DNA from 2 places in the Streptomyces sp. NPDC005775 genome. Region 2 is predicted to be linked to the other one. Evidence: riboswitches for the same ligand, from Rfam matches in the RefSeq annotation. Region 2 holds a riboswitch; the other holds the start of a gene.
The links. A riboswitch is a leader RNA that binds a small molecule or an ion and turns the genes downstream of it on or off. The one in region 2 is predicted to bind cyclic di-AMP.

Region 1: it holds a riboswitch for cyclic di-AMP, as region 2 does, so the genes downstream of both, ACFYPA_RS02930 (peptidoglycan DD-metalloendopeptidase family protein) here and ACFYPA_RS30080 (transglycosylase family protein) in region 2, are expected to answer to the same signal.

Annotation. Positions count from the first base shown of each region.
Region 1 is NZ_JBIAIU010000001.1:658,170-661,566, forward strand. Features, by position in the region: gene ACFYPA_RS02925 (SGNH/GDSL hydrolase family protein) at 1-126, opposite strand, end outside; gene ACFYPA_RS02930 (peptidoglycan DD-metalloendopeptidase family protein) at 319-1,269, opposite strand; cyclic di-AMP (ydaO/yuaA leader) riboswitch at 1,273-1,427, opposite strand; gene ACFYPA_RS02935 (tyrosine-protein phosphatase) at 1,939-2,745, shown strand; gene ACFYPA_RS02940 (DUF6126 family protein) at 2,821-2,997, opposite strand; gene ACFYPA_RS02945 (XRE family transcriptional regulator) at 3,046-3,397, opposite strand, start outside.
Region 2 is NZ_JBIAIU010000015.1:144,113-147,509, reverse strand. Features, by position in the region: gene eno (phosphopyruvate hydratase) at 1-751, opposite strand, end outside; gene ACFYPA_RS30080 (transglycosylase family protein) at 1,061-1,792, opposite strand; cyclic di-AMP (ydaO/yuaA leader) riboswitch at 1,797-1,968, opposite strand; gene ACFYPA_RS30075 (transglycosylase family protein) at 2,270-3,220, opposite strand; gene ACFYPA_RS30070 (cytochrome P450) at 3,326-3,397, opposite strand, start outside.

The DNA of each region.
Region 1 (3,397 bases), on a different contig from region 2:
GAAGGTTCCGTCCGGACCGGGGTCACCGACTCCCTCGGTGAAACTGTCGCCGATCGCCGCGTACGACCCGATGGCGCCCCGTTGGTTGTTGACGCCCTGATGGATGTTGTTCGAATCGTCTGCCACAAGGGCATATCCTGCACCGCCGAATGTGACCTACGCGACCGTAATACGGGGTTGACGGGTGGTGAGATAGACCACCCAGTCAGTTTTTGGTAAAGGGGGAATAAGCAGAGGGACGGTGCGCCGCCGCGCACCGTCCCTCTATGCATTGCTCAGGTCCGGTTCACCGGACCGGTGTTGCCCCTGCTGCCCGGATCAGACGTTGATCCCGTGCGACGCCAGGTAGGCGATGGGGTCGATGTCCGAGCCGTACGCCGGACCCGTGCGGACCTCGAAGTGGAGGTGCGGGCCGGTGGCGTTGCCGGTGGAGCCGGACAGGCCGACCTGCTGGCCCGCGGTCACGGTCTGGCCGGCCGAGACGGAGAGCGAGGACATGTGGCCGTACTGCGAGTAGTGGCCGTCGGCGTGCTTGATGACGACCTCGTTGCCGTACGCGCCGCCCCAGCCGGCGGTGACGACGGTGCCGGAGGTGATCGCCTTCACGCTCGTGCCGGTGGACACGGGGAAGTCGATGCCGGTGTGGCTGCCGCTGGACCAGTTGGAACCGGAGGCGCGGTAGGCGGTGGTGTGGTTGCCCGGGACCGGGTGGACGTAACCGGAGTCGCTGCTCTGGGCGGCCGGCGCCGAGGTCTCCTCGGACGACGAGGCGTCGGAGGAGGACGACGACGAGTCCGACGTCGTGGACGCCTTCGTCCCGGTCGTGGCCGGGGCCTTGGACGGGGCCTTCGACGGGGTGGTGGAGCCCGTGGAGGTGGTCGAGGCGTGGCCCCAGGCCTTGCCGCCGAGGGTCAGCTTCATGCCCGGGAAGATCAGGCTCGGGTCGTCGCCGACGACCTTGCGGTTGTCCTGGTACAGCTTCTCCCAGCCGCCCTTGAGCTTGTGCTCGGCAGCGATCTTCGACAGGTAGTCGCCGGAGACCACGGAGTACGTCTTGGAACCGGCCTGCTTCTGCGCCACCGGCTTGGCCGGGGTGGCGTGCGTGGCGGCGGCCGACTGCGAGGTGGCGGGAGCGGCCTGCTCCGCGGCGTTGGCACCGGTGGCGCCGAGCAGCGGCAGCGCGATGACGGCTCCACCGGCACTCGCGACGACGACGCCACGGGCGATGGTGCTGGACTTGGGACGGCGGTGCTTACCCGATATGGGCATGAAGGTTTCCCTCTCCGGCGCCTGCGAGGTGAGCTGTCGGGTTCGGACTGGAGATGTCCGGTCGCGACTGGCGCGACTTCACCCCGAGCCGGCCGGATTCCCGGTCGGCGGCTTACCTGGTTCCCCCGCTCCTGCCACGCGGTGAGTGAGTGCGAATTCCGGGCGGCGGCAGGATTAGGCGGTCCGTCCGGATTGCAGCGAACGTAAGCGAGCCGGGACGGCGGAAACAAGCCACGGGTTCCGTGCGGGATTCCGCTTCGGAAAATCGGCGAGGAATTCCGGTCACACTCCGTGGATTACTGATCTTGGCTTTCCGCACCGTGCACGGAATACCCCCACGCCCCGCCGCCACACACCGTCACGGATATGATCCCGCTCACGAGCGGTCGATCATCTCCCGCACAACCGGGGCATGTTCAGCCAAAGGCCCCAATACGGACATGTCATGCCCATCGCCCCATCGCGACGAGACATCCGGGACGGCCGGCTCACGCTTCCGGCGCGCCGACCTGTCGGACGGGCCCGAAGGGCGGGCATGCGCGCGGGCCCGAAGTGCGGACCCGAAGTACGGGCATGACCAAGATGGTTGCCCGAGGAATCAATGTCGTATCGTCACGAGAGTGGACCCGCGGGCGACACGCGCCCCCGGCAGAGCCTCCAGGAGTGACCGTGACGCAGCAGCTGCCGCAGACCCCGCCGACGGAGCCCCAGCTGGCAGGTGTCCGCAATTTCCGTGATGTGGGCGGCCTGCCCACCTCGGACGGGCGCCGCGTGCGGTACGGGCGGCTCTACCGCAGTGGCCACCTGGCGCACGCCACCGCCGAGGACGCCGCGTTCCTCACCGGTCTCGGCCTGCACACCGTCTTCGACTTCCGCAACGTGGCCGACCACAAGCTGGACGGCCTGGACGTGGAGCTGCCGGGCGTGCGCAATGTGAGCATCCCACTCAGTGACCCGGCGGACGGTGCCGAGTTCTGGCGGATGGTGCGCGACGGCGACATGGACGAGCTGCGGTCGATCCTGGCCGACGGCAAGGGGTCCCGCCGCATGATCGCTTCCTATCGCCGGACCATCCTGGACCGCACGGCCGAGCACAGCCGGGTCCTGCACGCTCTGGCCGAGGACAGCATGCCGGCGCTGATGCACTGCGCCGCGGGAAAGGACCGCGCGGGTCTCTCGATCGCGGTGTCCCTGCTCGCCGTCGGCGTCGAGCGCGAGGCCATCGAGGCCGACTACCTCAAGTCGAACGACGCGCACCGCCGCTACAGGATCCGCCGCAGCGACACCTCCGCCGCCGGAATGTCGCCCGAGGTGATGGAACTGCTCAATCCGCTCTTCGGCGCCCACCCCGACTACCTGGCGGCCGCCTTCACCACCATCGACGAGACCTGGGGCACGACCGACCGCTACCTCTCCGAGGGCCTCAGGATCACCCCGGAGACACGGGAGCGGCTGCGCGAGCGCCTGCTCGACTAGGGCCTTTCGTCTGGCTGGATCGGGCCGCCCCCGGGCCTGATCGCGCGGGAGGCGTCCTCGACCATCACCCGCCGGCTACTGGTTGTGCATCCCGACGGCGAACAGCAGATAGAGGAAGCCCGCGATGATGTGCCCGGCCACCAGGTAGGCGAAGAGCCTGATGACGAGCCCGCGGGGCATCTTCTTCTCCTGCGGGTCGTAGTTCTTGGGCCGGCCCGGGCCGAACGGGTCGTAGTCCTCGGAATCGGTCATGACAGGTCCTCTCTGGCGACCGGCGGGGCCGGTGGCGGGGACGGAGCTTCAGCGACGGTGGATCCCGCTGCCGAGGCACAGCTCGGCGGCGGGGCTCTGCAGCAGGGTGTGGACGAAGAGCAGCTCGGCACCGTCACGGTCCAGGGCCGCGAGCCGGTGCGGGGTGAGCGAGTCGAAGTGCGCGCTGTCACCGGGAGCGAGGTCGTGGACCGTCTCCCCGAGAGTCACCCTGAGGTGCCCCGCCAGGACGTACAGCCACTCCTCGCCGGGGTGGACGCGCACCAGGTCGCCCTGGGCGCCGTGCGGCACCCGGACGCGCAGGGCCTGCATCGCCCGCCCCGGACCGCCGGCCTGCTGGTACATCCAGCCGTCGGCCTCGGCACCCTCGAACCGGCGGCCG
Region 2 (3,397 bases):
CCTTGTAGAACTCCGAGGCGGCCACGTCGAGCGCCAGCGCGATGTCCTTGCCCGGGGCGTAGCCGGCTTCCTTGATGGCCTCGACGATGAGGTCCAGGGCGGCGCGGTTCGACTCCAGGTTCGGCGCGAAGCCGCCCTCGTCACCGAGACCGGTCGACAGGCCCTTGGTCTTCAGGACCTTCTTCAGCGTGTGGTAGACCTCGGCGCCCCAGCGCAGGGCCTCCGAGAAGGACTCCGCACCGATCGGCGCGATCATGAACTCCTGGATGTCCACGTTGGAGTCGGCGTGCGACCCACCGTTGAGGATGTTCATCATCGGGACGGGCAGCAGGTGCGCGTTCGGGCCACCGAGGTAGCGGAACAGCGGCAGGTCCGAGGCCTCGGACGCGGCGTGGGCCACGGCGAGCGAGACGCCGAGGATGGCGTTGGCGCCGAGCGAGCCCTTGTTCTCCGTGGCGTCCAGGTCGAACATCGCCTGGTCGATCAGCCGCTGCTCGGTCGCGTCGTAACCGACGAGCTCCGGGCCGATCTGCTCGATCACGGCGAGGACGGCCTTCTCGACGCCCTTGCCGTGGTAGCGGTTGGGGTCGCCGTCGCGAAGCTCAATGGCCTCGAACGCGCCGGTGGAGGCGCCGGACGGCACGGCAGCACGGCCCGTGCTGCCGTCGTCGAGGCCGACCTCGACCTCGACCGTGGGGTTTCCGCGGGAGTCGAGGATTTCCCTGGCTACGACGACGTCGATGGACGGCACGAGGCATCTCCTTCTGGGATGTGACGCTGGTGGTGCAGGGTCGCTTTGGCCTTGCGCCAAGAGCCTAACCGGCCGGGCCGCCCCAACCGGCCGACCGCCCGTCCCCTGGGACGAAAAAGGACCCAAGGGCAGGCACAGCGGGGCAAACGGCCAGAATTTTACTGGCTAGTAACTACAACAGTTGAACGCTCACCGCCGAAACCGGCCGCCGCACCTCCCCCACACACCGGGGCCCCGGACCAGTACGCACGGGGGGAAGGTGCGCACCGGGCCGGGGCGGCCGGAGAGTTCAGCGAGGAGGGATCGCGACTACTTCGTCAGGTGGAGCTGCTGACCCGGGTAGATCAGGTCGGCGTCCGTGACGATGTCCTTGTTCAGCTTGTAGAGCTGCTCCCAGCCACCCTTGACCTTGTGGGCGGCGGCGATCTCGCTCAGGGAGTCGCCGGTGACGACCTTGTACTCGCCGTCACCCTTGGCGACCTTCTTGCCGGTCGGGGTGGTGACGGTCTTCTTCGGAGCGGCGGCGCGGTCCGAGCGGTTCGTGGCGGGGGCCTCGCTGCGCTCGGCCTTCTTCGGCTCGGCCTTCTGGGCCGGCGCCTCCTGCTTCGGGGCGGTCTCCGTCTTGGCGGCGGAGGAGCCGGTGTCGACACCCGGGTCGACACCGTCGTTGCTCAGGTTGCCGGCACCGGCACAGGACCAGGCGCCCGGGCCCTGCATGTCGAGGAGCTTCTCGGCGACAGCGATCTGCTGCGACTTGGTGGCCAGGTCGGCGCGGGCCGCGTACTGCGTACCGCCGGCGGCCGCCCAGCTGGACTGCGAGAACTGCAGACCGCCGTAGTAGCCGTTGCCGGTGTTGATGGACCAGTTGCCACCGGACTCGCACTGGGCGACGGCGTCCCACGTGGAGACGGAGGCGGCGGACGCGCCGGTCGCACCCATCAGGGGCACGGCGATGGCGGCACCGGCGACACCGGCGAGCGTGGCGATACGGACGGCCTTGGACGGGCGACGGTGCTTGTTGCCCTTGCTGTTGAGCAGCATCGAGACTTCTCCTCACCGACGCCTGCGAGGTGAGCTGTCGGGTTCGGGCCAAGTGAGTTGCCCGGTCGTGCGTCCTAGCGCTCGACTTCACCCCAAGCCGGTCCTGATGCGTCCTGTGACGATCGAGCCCGGCGCTTACCTGGGTCCCCCGCTCCTGCCTACGGCGCTTTACGCGTCTGTTCCCTTCGACCGACGGCAGGATTCGGCGTGACGATCGACGGGGCCCGCGGTGCGAGCGGTTCCGACCGTAAACACACTCAACCCGCATATCCAAAGATAGACATACCGCATAAACAGCCCTTACTTGCACCCCAGGGACCCCTGTTTGCGCAGGTGGGGACGGATGCGACGGGACCTCCCGGACAAGACACGCCAGTTCACGCAAAGAGACCCATGTCTCACTTGGTCAAAAGTGGGACATAGGCCTCTTAACTACCCCAAATTTCGAGGTATTTTCAGCTAATGATCAGACCGCACTCATTCGGCCCCCACGCCCAGATCGAGGCTCTGGCCAGGCAGGATGAGGTCCGGGTCGGAACCCACCTCCGCCTTGTTCGCCTCGTACAGGGCCGCCCACCCACCGGTCAGCTTCTGTGCGTCAGCAATCGCCCAGAGGTTGTCGCCCGAGCGAACGGTGTACGTGCCGTCAGCAGCCGGAATTTCGGTGTCGCGTGCGTCACCGTCACCTCGCGAGGCATGCCGCCCCGCGTCCCGGTCACTGACGCGGCCGCTCTCCCGGGCCCCCTCGGGGGCCGGCGTACCGCGGTGCTTGCCGGCCTTCTGCTGACCGCCGGAGGGGCCCTCCCCGGCATCGGAGGCTTCGTCCGCGGGCTCGGTGGAGGCGGTCGCGGAGGACGTGGCCGACGGGGACGCGGAGGCGTCCGGCTTCTCGCCCTCACCCTTCGACCCGTCTGCCGGCGCGGCCGGCGCCTCCGGTGACGCGTCGTCCGACGCGGTGGCGTCCCCCGAGGGATCGGCACTCGCGGACGGGTCCGCGCTCCCGGCGGGGTCGGCGGACGGCGTGCTGCCCGGATCCACACCCGGCAGACCGGTGTCCACGGCCAGCCCCGAGATGACCGCACAGCTCGGCCACGCCTTCGGCCCCTGGTCGTCCAGGACCTTCTCCGCGACGGCGATCTGCTGCGAGCGGCTGGCGAGGTCCGCGCGCTCGGCGTACGACTCGCCGCCGTACGACTTCCACACCTCCTGGGAGAACTGCAGTCCGCCGTAGTAGCCGTTGCCGAGGTCGGCGCTCCACATACCGCCGCTCTCGCACTCGGCCACCCGGTCCCAGGTCGAGGCGTCGGCGGCGTGCGCACCTGCCGCGCCGAGCAGCGGGATGGCGATGGCGGATCCGGTCACGCCTGCGGCGACGATGATCGCGGGTGCCTGCCGAGGGCGACGGTGTCTGCCGTTCGCGGAGCCCATGGGGATGCCTTCCGTGTGACTGACGAGTGACTGGTGAGTCGAACGGTGAACCTAGCGGGACTCGAACGTGTGTCACAAGTCGATGCAGCAGAGATCACGTGAAAGTCACAGTGTTGACAGAGTGTCACCTTTGGCGAGGGCCGGCCCCGGCGTGAACTCCACCGGCAGCGTGCGCAG